One region of the Arthrobacter sp. D2-10 genome, then DNA from elsewhere that is predicted to be linked to it. Evidence: riboswitches for the same ligand, from Rfam matches in the RefSeq annotation. Region 1 holds a riboswitch; each other region holds the start of a gene.
The links. Region 1 has a riboswitch for S-adenosylmethionine ahead of M1D74_RS01525 (ABC transporter ATP-binding protein). Riboswitches for the same ligand answer to the same signal wherever they lie in the genome.
Positions count from the first base shown of each region.

Region 1 (3,177 bases):
AGGAACTCCTCGTTGGCGTTGAGGAATCCGTAGGTGTTGAAGTCGATGTTGCGGAAGAAGAGCTCAGCGCCCTCCTGCTCGGCCGATGCCATGATCGGATCAAGTCCGGCCCACGCGTCGACCGAACCGTTGTTCAGGGCAGCCCAGCCGTCGGCGTGCTGCAGGTTCTGCACGGTGACCTCGGAGGGGTCGATGCCCGCGGACTCAAGGGACTGGATCAGGAAGAAGTAGGGGTCAGTGCCCTTCGTGGCTGCGATCGACTTGCCCCGGAGGTCCTCAAGGCTCTCGATGCCGGTACCCTCGACGGTCACCATTGCCGACCACTCCGGCTGCGAGTAGATGTCGATGGTCTTGATGGGCGAGCCGTTGGACCGGGCGAGGAGGGCAGCGGATCCGGCGGTGGAGCCGACGTCGACCGCTCCTGCGCGCAGCGCTTCGTTGGCCTTGTTGGATCCGGCGGACTGGATCCAGTTGACGGTTACGCCTTCGTCTTCCAGCTCGGCTTCCAGCCAGCCCTGGTCCTTGATGACCAGGCTCAGCGGGTTGTAGGTGGCGAAGTCGATGTTCAGTTCGGTGGCCGATTCACCGGATCCCGCCTCTTCGGTGGAGGCGGCGTTCTCGCCGGCGAGGCAGCCGGTCAGTGCGAAAGCGCTGCTTGCGGCGAGCGCTACGGAGACGACGGCACGGCGGGTGAAGGGTGAGCGGGTGCGGATCATGATTTTCCTTTGCATGGACGGCAGCCATCGCGCGGACGGGCACGACGGCGGAACAAGTGGTGGGTGCGCTAGTGGCCTTTGACGCCGAGAGTGGCGAGCAGTGAGCTCCGCATTCGACCGAGCTCAGCCGAATTGCGGTCGCGGGGGCGCTCGCCCGGCACGGTGAGCACCTCGGTGACGGATGCTCCGGGGTGAGCCGGGTCCGCTGATTTGCCGAGCACGATGATGCGGTCGGCAAGCTGGAGGGCTTCGTCGACGTCGTGCGTGACGAGCAGGACCGTTGTGGGCTGCGCGCGGTGGATATCGAGCAGGAGGTCCTGCATCTTCAGGCGGGTCAGTGCGTCCAGCGCACCGAATGGCTCATCGAGCAGCAGTACACCTGGGTTGCGTGCGAGTGCCCGGGCCAGCGACGCGCGCTGTGCCATGCCGCCCGAGACCTCACGGGGGCGGTGCCCGGCGAAGTCGGCTAGCTCGACGAGACCGAGGAGCTCCGTGACTTTTGCCTTGCCGGCTGCGGCGCTGGTTCCCTTGGGCAGTCCGATTGCGATATTGGCACGCAGGGAGAGCCAGGGAAGGAGGCGGGGTTCCTGGAAGGCGAAGGCGCAGCGGTCGTCGATCCCGTTGACGGCGGTGCCGTCGATCAGAACCTTGCCGCCGGTAGGTGAGTCGAGGCCGGCCGCGGCCCGAAGCAGGGTTGATTTTCCGCAGCCGCTCGCTCCGACAATCGCCAGCACTTCACCGGCGCGAACCTCGAGGTTGATGTCCCTCAGGACCACATGCTCAGCGCTGCCGCTGCCAAAGGAACGGACCAGTGAGGAGAATGTCAGGGGAAGGGCTTGCTTGCCGGCGGCGCCGGGTTGTGTCTTCCGGGACGCCTGCTGCTGTGCACTCAAAAGGGTACTCATGAAACACTCCATCGCTCCTGGCAGTAGCACCCGTTCCCCTGCGAATAGCAGGTAAGGGTTGCTGCGGCGTCAACGATCCAGGTCTCTCGGCCGCTCGGGATGGTGAGCTTCAACTAAACGACTTTCTGAGCCTTCGGCGCAACATGTGTCGTAACAAAACGCGTTCCGCCAGTCCCGAGGGCGTGCCGAGGGTACTCGAGCGGCCAGTCCACCGCCCTAATTTTCCTTAGGCAGTGATGGGCAGGAGGTCGGTCTTGATCTGGTGCTCGAGCGGTTCGCCGTTCGTGAACCGCCGTAACTCTTCGATGGAGGACTGTGCCAGCCGGGCAAGCTCCGACCCCAACGAACCCGCAATGTGGGGAGTGAGCAACACGTTCGGCAAATCGTACAGCGGAGAGTCCATTGGCAGCACGGACGGCGATGTGACATCGAGAACGGCGAAGATGTCACCGGTCTGAAGCCGCTCGGTGAGCGCTTGTTGATCTACGATCTCTCCCCGCGCCGTGTTGATGAAGGTTGTGCCGGCCCGCATAAGGCCGATGCGGCGACGATCGATCATGCCCCGTGTTTCCGGGATGGATGGCGCGTGGAGTGATACCACGTCGGCCCAGGGGAGTAGTTCGTCGAGCTCTTTCAACTGCACGCCAAGCTGGTCTGCCTCCGCTTTGTCGACGAAAGGGTCAGCGACGGCGACTTCAAGATCGTAGGCGGCGAGCAAACGGATAACCTGCCGCCCGATGCGTGAGGCCCCGATGATTCCGACCCGCTTTCCGAAGTTGCCGAGTCCGGGGAAAAGCTCTTCGGGAGATACTCGGCCACGGTTGGTTCGAACAGCATCGGCCAGCGGCAGGACACGCTTGTTGGCCAGGACGATCATCGCCATGGTGTACTCCGCGACGGGAATTGCATTGACCGCAGCCGCAGAGCTGATGGCGATGCCACGTTCCCAGCATCCCTGGCTAATCACTCCCTTCACCGTCCCCGCCGTGTGGAAAACGGCGCGGAGTTTCGGAGCCGTGCTGAGCACTTCCTCGTCGACCTTCGGGCTTCCCCAGCCTGTGATCAGTACGTCGATGTCCGAAAGTATTGTTCGAACCGCTGGGTCCCGTAAATCCTCGAGCGGTTCACGCGAGACGAGGTCTACGACTTCCGCCAGCTCATCCAGGACTGAGCCTGGAAAAATTCGGTTCACAGTGCTGCGGGGCATGAAGAGCGCACCCCTCAGGCGCCGTGAATCTTTCTCCGCAGCACCTGGTTCAGGAATCTGCGAAAGCGTCGCATCCCTCTGCAGCGCGCTCATCCCTTCAGTCCCTGGGTAGCGACACCGCTGATCAGGAATCGCTGGAAAATGATGAAGAAAACCAGAACCGGTACCAGGGCCAGCAGGGCCATCGCAATCTGGGCCCCGTAGTTCACCGCGGACGTCTGATCGACGAAGAGGCGAAGCGCTACCGGCAGGGTGTAGAGATCAGGCTTCTTCAGGTACAGCAGTGGGCCGAGGAAGTCGTTCCAGCTGCCGATGAACGTGAAGATGGATGAGGTGACAATCGCCGGTC
Region 1 covers NZ_CP096431.1:292,048-295,224, forward strand. Annotated here, with positions in the region: gene M1D74_RS01520 (aliphatic sulfonate ABC transporter substrate-binding protein) at 1-716, opposite strand, end outside; gene M1D74_RS01525 (ABC transporter ATP-binding protein) at 785-1,621, opposite strand; SAM riboswitch class I at 1,627-1,727, opposite strand; gene M1D74_RS01530 (hydroxyacid dehydrogenase) at 1,848-2,921, opposite strand; gene M1D74_RS01535 (carbohydrate ABC transporter permease) at 2,918-3,177, opposite strand, start outside.

Region 2 (3,177 bases), 960 kb from region 1:
ATGCAGCTCCTCCCGCAACCTCCGACAACGCCTAGCGAGCTTCGGCCGGGTCAACCCGCCTGCCGTCTCCAGAATCGTCTGTTCGAATCCGGCCAGGGACTCGGCTGGAATGGCCCCGGATTCCTCGACGATGACCTGTGCCTGGACCTGGCTGATTCTGCCGTCATCGAGCGCTTTCCACGTCCCCGGCAGGTTCTCGGTTAGGCGTAGCGCTTCACCAAGCATCATCTGCGCGGTCCGGGCGGGTACCCGCAGCAGTGGGGCGATCTCCTGCGCAGCCAGCGTGAAACTGAACCGCGAATCCAAGCTTGCGGTCCGGGTGCCCTCCTCCCGGTGCACCCCATGGAACACATCCGCCACCAGGCAGGCCCGCCGGGCTGCTACCCAAGAAGCCAACCGGTCCGCAGCCCGCAGCATGTCAAGAATGTCGCTCAGTGCCCGCGACCGAGTCATCGCACCCGGTTGCCCGGACCTTTGCGACCGCCGTGCGTGCGGGGACGTTGCTTCCGTCAACCGCGACATCAACTCATACGGGGAAGCTTCCTCCACCACAGCACGGGCGTGCGTATCGATGCCGGATTCGTTCAGCCCGTCGATCTCCCAGCCGAAGGCGGCTTCAAAATCATCCTCCGACCAATCCCGAGACGCCTCGGCATACATCTCATCAAGAGCCGCCTCATAGGCGTCCCCACCAACCTCCGCGCTCCCCAACTCCATACAAAACACTCAATCATCCACCACCGACAATTTCGGATCCGGACTCGGAGGCTGATGATCATCCTGCCGGCATTTCCCAACAGCGGACGAGGATGATCTGTTCAGGTCCTCGCAGCACGTTTGAAGCATCTACTCCCGTTGCTCCTGCGTTGCTCTAACTACCGAATGGAGCCAGCCCGAACAGAAGGCCACCCAACCTTCGGGGCTAAGCAGCGCCGTCGTCGTCGTAGAAGGCCGCGTGCAGGGCGGGTTCCAGCTGGCCGATCTCCGTGAGGAATGCGTCATGGCCAATAGGAGAGGTAATGGTATGGACAGCCACATTACCCGGCAGTGCAGACGCCAGCTCGAAGGACTGGGCCGGCCAGTAGAGACGGTCCGAATCAACCGCAGCGATGAAGAATTTCGCTTTCGTGTCCGCCAGGGCTGTTGTCAGGCTGCCACGGTCACGGGCAACGTCATGGCTCATCAGCGCTTCGGTGAGGACCACATAACTGTTGGCATCGAACCGGCGAACCAGCTTATCCGCCTGATGATCGAGGTAACTCTCAACCTGGTAACGCCCCCGTTCGTGCGGCAAGGCTGCCCCGAACGGCTCCTCAAGCCCCTGCGCAGCCCGTCCGAACCGATGGCCAAGCTCCGCCTCTGAACGGTAGGTGATATGCGCGATTCGCCGTGCCAGCCCCAAGCCCGTCTCCGGACCCGCAGATCCGTAGTAATCTCCGCCGGCAAACCGTGGATCCAGCCTGATGGCCTGAACCTGCGCCTGCGCAAAGGCAATCTGCTCCGCTGTGCTCGCCGCACCGCAGGCGATGACGGCGCAATTCCGTACTCTCTCGGGATGGGTGACCGCCCATTCGAGAGCCCGGGCTCCTCCCATCGAGCCGCCAAGCACGGAATGCCAGGTGCTGATCCCGAGCAGATCGGCAAGCAACGCCTCGGCACGCACTGAATCGCGGATGGTGACGAAGGGAAACCGCGAACCCCACGGCCTGCCCTCCGGATCAAGCGATGCAGGTCCAGTCGACCCGTAACAACCGCCGAGCATGTTGATGGAGACCACGAAGTAGCGGTCGGTGTCGATGGTGCGGCCCGGTCCCACCAGTCCGTCCCACCACCCGTCTTCCGTTGATCCCCCACGGGCTACGTGGGAACTGCCGGTGAGCGCATGCTCGACGAGCACGGCATTGGAGGCATCAGCGTTGAGGGTGCCCCACGTCTCATACGCGAGTACGACGTCGGGCAAGTGACCGCCCGTTTCCAGCGTCAAGGGACCGACGGAAAGCCGTTGGACGACGACGCCCTCCACCTTTGTTACCTGGGGATGCGGTTCAACCGTGGTGATGCCTGTCAATCCTGCCGCCTTCAGAGCTCGCGCTTGCTCCTGCACGCCACATGCAGGGCCTGGTCGTCACCCGGGGCACCCCACCGCGAAGGAGGGTTGCCGGACAGCAAGCCGGGGCCGCCGGCGGGCAGAACCCACCGCACTGTCACTCGTGACCTCATACAAGAGAACCCGAAGAGGGCAGGAAACGGCAACTATTGTGACTCGCGGTGAAACAGACGGTTGCGTCGGGGCGCTCAGAGCCGGCGCGGACGCAGTGCTTGAGTGGGGCCGTCTCGTCTATGGGTAACGGCGGCCCCACCCAAGGGGAACACCCATTGGGTGTCCCGGCAGGAAGATCCGGCGGTCTCGGAACCGGCCTCCCTGTGTGACTCAACTATGCGTGGCCGACCTTGGGTTTTACTTGGACCTTCAAGTCCTCTCATTGTGACTTAGGCAACCCTAAGTCGAGGCGTCCATCACAAAGTGCCAAAATGGGGCCATGCGCCTGGATCATGTGTCTTATGCCTGCGAACCCGACGGTCTGACTGCCACTGCGGAGCGGATTTCCGACGCTCTGGGCATCGAATTCGTGAAGGGTGGCGTCCACCCACGATTCGGTACCCGCAACATGATTTTTCCTCTCGTCAATGGTCAGTACCTTGAGGTTGTGGAGGTACTCGACCACCCCGCCTCGGACAAGGCGCCCTTCGGCCAGGCCGTACGCGCGAGGTCGGAAGCGGGCGGCGGATGGATGGGCTGGTGCGTCGCCGTTGACGACCTCGCCCCCTTCGAGGAGCGTCTGGGCCGCAGCGCGGTTCCCGGCAACCGCAAATTCCCCGATGGCCAGGAGCTGACCTGGCAGCAGATCGGCATCAAGGGCCTCATCGCTGATCCGCAGGTTCCGTACATGATCCGCTGGGACGACGGCACGCAGTCCCTCCACCCCTCCCAGGCCCGGCCCGCATCCGTGCGGCTCAGCGCCCTGACTATCGCAGGCTCTGCAGCGCGTGTCACAGAATGGCTTGGCACTCCCGTAAGCCACCCGCTCGATGACGTGGACGTGGAGTGGATCGCTCCCAACGGCACTCCCGGGATTATGTCGGTCACCTTCGAGACTCCGAAGGGCGCAGTCCAAA
Region 2 covers NZ_CP096431.1:1,254,470-1,257,646, reverse strand. Annotated here, with positions in the region: gene M1D74_RS05825 (DUF222 domain-containing protein) at 1-717, opposite strand, end outside; gene metX (homoserine O-acetyltransferase MetX) at 923-2,059, opposite strand; SAM riboswitch class IV at 2,084-2,216, opposite strand; gene M1D74_RS05815 (VOC family protein) at 2,541-3,177, shown strand, end outside.
Region 2: another riboswitch for S-adenosylmethionine. It lies ahead of metX (homoserine O-acetyltransferase MetX); the one in region 1 lies ahead of M1D74_RS01525 (ABC transporter ATP-binding protein).

Region 3 (3,177 bases), 1.6 Mb from region 1:
CAGGGTAGCCGGGACGGACACGGTCATAGCGTTCACTGTCCTGCAGGTAGCCCCGCGCCATCTCACGACGGCGGTGCGCGGCGAGGCGCGGACCTCCAACGCCCATGACGGCAACTCCTGGATTGACGGGTACAGCCGGACGGCTACAGAACCCGTCAATTAAATCATCCGTCGGCAGTCCCGGTCCCGCTCGCGAATGTCAGTCGGTGGTGCAGGGGGCAGCCCCGGCCGTTCCGGGCGTATGTGGAGCCCAGTCGGGGAAGGCCCGTGTCTCCACTGCAGGCACCCAGCGTCCGGCGTCAACCACGTAGTCCGTTCCCAACCCGTTCCTGATCAGCGTAGCGAGGCCTGCAAGCAGCCTGTCGACGTCGTCGTGCCGGGAGCCCAGGCCGAAGCTGGCGCGGAGTGATCCGGAGGGCAGGCCGAGACGCTTCAGCAACGGGTGCGCGCAGAACTTCCCGTCGCGAAGCCCCACGCCATGCTCAGCGGAAAGATATGCGGCGACGAGGCCGGCGTCGTAACCGTGAACTGAGAAGTTCACCACTCCTATCGCATCGGTGCTGTCCGAGAAGATACGGTGCACCGTCACGCCGGACAGGGCGGCAAGCCCTTCAATCAGAGCGTTCCGGAGAGCCGACTCGTGCGCGAGCCATTCATCCGCATCGAGAGCCGCGAGGACTTCTGTCGCATGCGCGAGCGCTGCCGCGCCGAGGACATTCGGGGAGCCGCCCTCATGCCGGGCTGGGCCGGTTGTCCAGGCCACCGAATCAACCTTCACCGTTTTCACAGCTCCGCCACCGGCGAGGTGCGGCGTCCCGGCGTCGAGCCAGTCAGGCCTCCCAACCAGCACACCGGCTCCGAAAGGGGCGTACAGCTTGTGACCGGAGAAAACGACGTAGTCGATGCCATCCCTGACCAGGTCCAGCCGCCGGTGCGGGGCCAACTGGGCGGCGTCGACGACGATGCGCGCCCCGTGCTCATGCGCCACACGGGCGAGCCGGTCGATCGGTAGGATCTCCCCGGTGACGTTCGAGGCGCCCGTCACGGCGAGGAGACTCACACGGCCGGACTCCAGTTCTTCCTCCAACGCAGTCAGCGTTCCTTCGATGGTCTCTGCTGCGACGATTCCGCGGTGAGGGCGGTCGAACCAGGGGAGGAGGTTGGCGTGGTGTTCCAGGTCGAGGTAAAGAACCTCCCCGTCCACCGGTACGCAGCCCGCCAGGAGATTGAGGGAATCCGTGGTGTTGCGGGTGAAGATGACCGCGTCGTCTTCTCGGCCACCGACGAAGGTCCTGACCGTTCTCCGAGCGTTCTCATACAGAGACGTTGAAATCTGCGAAGCGTATCCGGCACCCCGATGAACGCTCGCGTAGTAGGGAAGAACGCGCTGCACATAGTCATTTACCGACTGAAGCGCGGGCGTAGATGCTGCGTAATCCAGGTTGACGTAGCGAACCGTCGCGCCGTCAATCACCGGTGCCTGCAGTTCTGCGCCGAGAACTGCAGCAAGTGGTGCAGTGGTCAGCCCATCAACGTCTTCGAGAAGTGCATTGGTCACAGGAATTTACCCCACAAATTCTCATGGGGCTCCACCGAGGTTGGCCCCGCGCTTGCCGAACCAATTTTCTGGACGGCCTGGTCGTCACCCGGGGCACCCCACCGCGGAAGGAGGGTTGCCGGCCAGCAAACCGGGGTTTAGCGCTGGCACTCGTGACCTAGTAGTTCAGAATAGGGCAGTCCCGAATAAGATGCGGATTTTGTTACGCGGCGTTGTCAGGCGCCGGCGCCTTTCTGCAGGAGATCGTCCAGCGAGGGGTTGAGCATCTTCAGCACATCGTTGTGCAGAATGCTGTTGGTAGCCAGTGCGTTCCCGCCGAAGGGGCCGTCAGCACCTTCGAGTGATGTGAACCGCCCGCCGGCCTCCGTAACAATGGGCACCAACGCAGCCATGTCGTACAGATTCAATTCCGGTTCGCATGCGATGTCCACTGCACCCTCCGCGACCAGACAGTACGACCAGAAGTCGCCATAAGCGCGGGTACGCCAGACCGAGTCGGTGAGCGACATAAACTCGTCTAAGTTCCCGCGTTCCTTCCACCCGGTGAGGCTGGAATAGGAGAGGGAGGCGTCCTCCAGCCGGGAAACGCTCGAAACCCGCAGGCGGGTTGCCGCGGCAAGCGACTTGCCCATGAACGCACCGGTTCCGGTCGCCGCCCACCAGCGCTTGCCCAGGGCAGGAGCGCTGACGACGCCGACAACCGGACGACCCTCATCAACGAGGGCGATGAGGGTGGCCCACACCGGAACCCCTCGGACGAAGTTCTTGGTGCCGTCGATCGGGTCGATGATCCATCGCCGGGAGCCGGCGCCGCTGCTTCCGAATTCCTCACCGAGAACGGCGTCGCGGGGGCGGGCTCGCGACAATTGTCCGCGGATAGCTTCTTCGGCCGACTTGTCGGCATCCGTGACCGGAGTGAAGTCAGGCTTGGTTTCAACCGCCAGATCCTGTGCCTTGAACCTCGACATGGTCTGGTCGTCCACGGAGTCGGCCATCACATGGGCAAGGCGGAGGTCATCGTTGTAGCTCTGGAGGTTCATACCCTTCAACCTATATGGTCAGGGCTTCCAGATGCGCCAGGCCGGAACTGGCGCGCTGGCGTGGACATGGACGACTTTCAGAACCACGATCTTAAACGAAAGAAAGGCGCACCGGCCGATTGGCCGGTGCGCCTTTCCTGGAAGCTCTAAGACTTAGAGAACGGAGATGTTCTCAGCCTGGGGGCCCTTGGGGCCCTGGGTGGTCTCGAAGCTGACCTTCTGGTTCTCCTCGAGCGAGCGGAAGCCGCCGGAGTTGATTGCGGAGAAGTGAGCGAAGACGTCAGCGCCGCCGTCATCAGGAGCGATGAATCCAAAGCCCTTTTCAGCGTTGAACCACTTGACTGTACCTGTTGCCATTTTTTTATTCCTTGAGTGTGAGGATCCCCCCGTACTTCGGGGTTCCCGTCGCGGTGTTCATTTCGCCTGCAAAAAAAGCTTTCGAACTCCGTAGAGAAATCAAGGCTTAACATTCGTGCGCAACACAACAACTTCCATCAGTCTAGCAGGCATTGGGCCGCTGTAAACGCATTTCTTATTGCAGGCCCAATTCCTTGGTTCCCTGGGCGGGTTCAATGCCGG
Region 3 covers NZ_CP096431.1:2,270,659-2,273,835, reverse strand. Annotated here, with positions in the region: gene M1D74_RS10600 (class I SAM-dependent methyltransferase) at 1-106, opposite strand, end outside; gene M1D74_RS10595 (aminotransferase class V-fold PLP-dependent enzyme) at 200-1,558, opposite strand; SAM riboswitch class IV at 1,602-1,716, opposite strand; gene hisN (histidinol-phosphatase) at 1,774-2,598, opposite strand; gene M1D74_RS10585 (cold-shock protein) at 2,752-2,955, opposite strand; gene rsgA (ribosome small subunit-dependent GTPase A) at 3,131-3,177, opposite strand, start outside.
Region 3: another riboswitch for S-adenosylmethionine. It lies ahead of M1D74_RS10595 (aminotransferase class V-fold PLP-dependent enzyme); the one in region 1 lies ahead of M1D74_RS01525 (ABC transporter ATP-binding protein).

Region 4 (3,177 bases), 880 kb from region 1:
TCACGATGCATCAGCTGCCGGATGGGCTCGGTGCCGCCCAGTTCCACATCTACAGCTACGGCGTGCTCGATGCGTTGCAGAAGCGGATAGACATCAGGTCCGAAAGGAGTGCCGGTTTTCCGAATGTTGAGTTGCAGGCGCTGCTGAACCCGGATGCGCCGACACCGGCCGAGTATGGGCGACCGGCGGAGTGGAAATACCAGGCCACGGTTGTAACGGACCAGATGGTGTACGGATACGACTGGGTGGATGCCGATGCCTGGGACACCTGGCTGTACAACGAGTACGGCACCTACCGGGAGGTCATGCGCCGCGAGATCGAGTCGCGGGTGACTGCGGTTGCCGGGTGGGCGCGGTGGCAGCAGATTCCGGCACTCATCGGGGAGGGCTGGATCGGTTACACGCCGCTGAACGGGAACTTTGAGGAGGGTCCGATAGGGCGGGAACTCGCTGAACACGGTATCCGGGTAGCGCTGGAGCAGGGCGTCTGGGGGATGGTGCTGGGATCCAACGCGGCGCCGCATCACCCGATGTGGTTCAACACGGACTGGATCCGGCGAACCAATGCTTTCATCCGGGACTGCGGAAGCGCGACCACGAAGGGGTAGATGTACGACGCTCCAACGACCAGTATTCGCTGAGGCTTCGATCCGTAGTCATCCGGCGGACGAGCCTGACTACTCCGGGAGTCCCAGACCGGTGTGCCGTTCCAGCTGCTTCAGAAGCTCCGTCTGGAAGGTAGAGCTCAACACCGCTCGGTGCGGCATTCGCCGCTGCTGGTGATACCAGTAGCCTCCGGTCCGGGCGATGCCGCGGTCGATGTTGCCGGCGTCTCCAAGTGCGAGCTCCGCCTGGGTGAGGTGCCCCAGCTCCAGATCGTCCGGGGCGCTGGGACCGCCCATTTGAGTGGGCACCCATCCCGGATCTACCGCGTGGGCTTCCACGTCCAGCCACCGAGCCGCGACCGCTGCCCACAGTGCGGTGACATACAGCTTGCTGTCTGAGTAGGAACCCGGCCGCTTGTCAGCATGTGACCAGTCAACCGACGCCAGATTCGTGGAGCCGGACTGATGCATCCCGCTGCTCAGGTAGATAATTCTCCGTGGCTTCTGCATGCTCGCGGTCAGCACGTACGGTGCGACCGTGTTCACGGCAAATACGTCACGGCCGCTGTAGACGCCGGCGTTATGGATGATGGCGTCGAACGGCCCAAGGTGATCTGCCTGCTCCGCTACCTGAATGGTTTCCTGCAGGTCCGCCAGATTCCCGAAGACTGCGCCCACCGCCATCCCACGGACCTCCACCAGATCCGCGAACCGGGATTCCTCCCTCGCATGCAGCACCACTTCATGATCGCGGTGTATCAGTTCCCGGGCGGCGTTGAGCCCCAGTCCTCCGGCCGAACCGGTGATCAAAATCCTTACCATGGTCCTCCGCGCTTAGTTGAGATGACGGGTTCTGCCGGCGGCACGAGTGTCCTGCCCTCGCCCAATCAGTTATGACAGCAACCGAAGATCGGGAATCTCATCTCGGGCGACGCTTCGCTCGATCCGTAGATCTTCGTCATGTTGGCACTCAGGGCAGCCGGCTTGCCTACACTGGGCTCAGGTCATGAGTGCCAGCATCGAGCCCCGGCTTGCTGGCCGGCAACCCTCCTTCCGCGGCGGGGTGCCCCGGGTGAGGACCTGGCTGTTCGGCGAAGGGCCGGACGGCAAGCGCGGCCCGTGGTGCTTTGAGCATGCCGGGCCCAGATCACAGGAGCCTTGAATGTCCAACGGATGGTCCTTCGAAACACGCCAGATTCACATCGGGCAGGAGCCCGACGCCGCCACCGGTGCCCGTGCACTGCCTATCTACCAGACCACGTCCTTCGTGTTCCCGAGCGCCGAGAGCGCGGCGAACCGCTTCGCCCTGGCCGAACTGGCGCCCATTTACACGCGCATCGGCAACCCGACCCAGGACGCGGTGGAGCAACGGATAGCAAGTCTCGAGGGTGGCCTGGCTGCCCTCCTGCTCAGCTCCGGCCAGGCGGCCGAGACCTTCGCAATCCTGAACATCGCCGAATCCGGTGACCACATCGTCGCCAGCCCTAGCCTTTACGGCGGCACCTACAACCTGTTCGCGCACACCCTGAAGAAGTTCGGTATCTCGGTCACGTTCGTCGACGATCCTGACAACCTCGACCAGTGGCGTGATGCCGTGCAGCCGAACACTAAGCTCTTCTTCGCCGAAGTTGTGTCCAACCCGCGTCAGGACGTCCTCGACATTGAAGGCGTCTCCCGCACTGCTCATGAGGCAGGGGTACCGCTGATCGTCGACAACACCCTCGCGACGCCGTACCTGATCCGCCCGCTGGAGTGGGGCGCGGACATCGTGGTTCATTCCGCCACCAAGTACCTCGGCGGCCACGGCGCGGCAATCGCGGGTGTGATTGTGGACTCCGGCAAGTTCGACTTCAGCAAGGACCCTGAGCGCTTCCCAGGCTTCAATACCCCGGACCCCACCTATAATGGGCTGGTTTACGGTCGGGATCTCGGGGAGGGCGGCGCCCTCGGCGCCAACCTGTCCTACATCCTGAAGGCACGCGTCCAGCTCCTGCGTGACCTGGGCTCAGCGGTCTCGCCCTTCAACGCCTTCCTCATTGCGCAGGGTCTGGAGACACTGAGCCTGCGCGTGGAACGCCACGTCTCCAACGCCGAGAAGGTTGCCCGCTGGTTGGAGGAAAGGGACGACGTCGAATCCGTCGCCTACGCGGGCCTCCCGTCAAGCCCCTGGTATGAGCGCGGCCGTAAGTACGGTCCTAAGGGGACCGGCGCCATCGTTTCCTTCAACCTGGCGGGCGGTGCTGAGGCTGGAAAGCGTTTCGTGGATGCGCTCGAGCTGCATTCACACGTCGCGAACATCGGGGACGTCCGGTCCCTGGTGATCCACCCCGCATCCACCACGCACAGCCAGCTTTCGCCGGAGCAGCAGGCCGTTGCCGGGGTGACTCCCGGACTGGTCCGGCTCTCGGTGGGACTGGAGCACATCGACGACATCCTGGCGGATCTCGAGACAGGCTTCCGCGCTGCGAAGGCATCGACAGGAGCTTAGTGCTTCGGTTGCTGGGGTGACCCGCAACAGGTGACGAGGCTGCACCATTCGTCTCGCTGGTCCGATTCCAAAGCTGAGGACCAG
Region 4 covers NZ_CP096431.1:3,022,233-3,025,409, reverse strand. Annotated here, with positions in the region: gene M1D74_RS14150 (cellulase-like family protein) at 1-608, shown strand, start outside; gene M1D74_RS14145 (SDR family NAD(P)-dependent oxidoreductase) at 678-1,427, opposite strand; SAM riboswitch class IV at 1,608-1,724, shown strand; gene M1D74_RS14140 (bifunctional o-acetylhomoserine/o-acetylserine sulfhydrylase) at 1,768-3,093, shown strand.
Region 4: another riboswitch for S-adenosylmethionine. It lies ahead of M1D74_RS14140 (bifunctional o-acetylhomoserine/o-acetylserine sulfhydrylase); the one in region 1 lies ahead of M1D74_RS01525 (ABC transporter ATP-binding protein).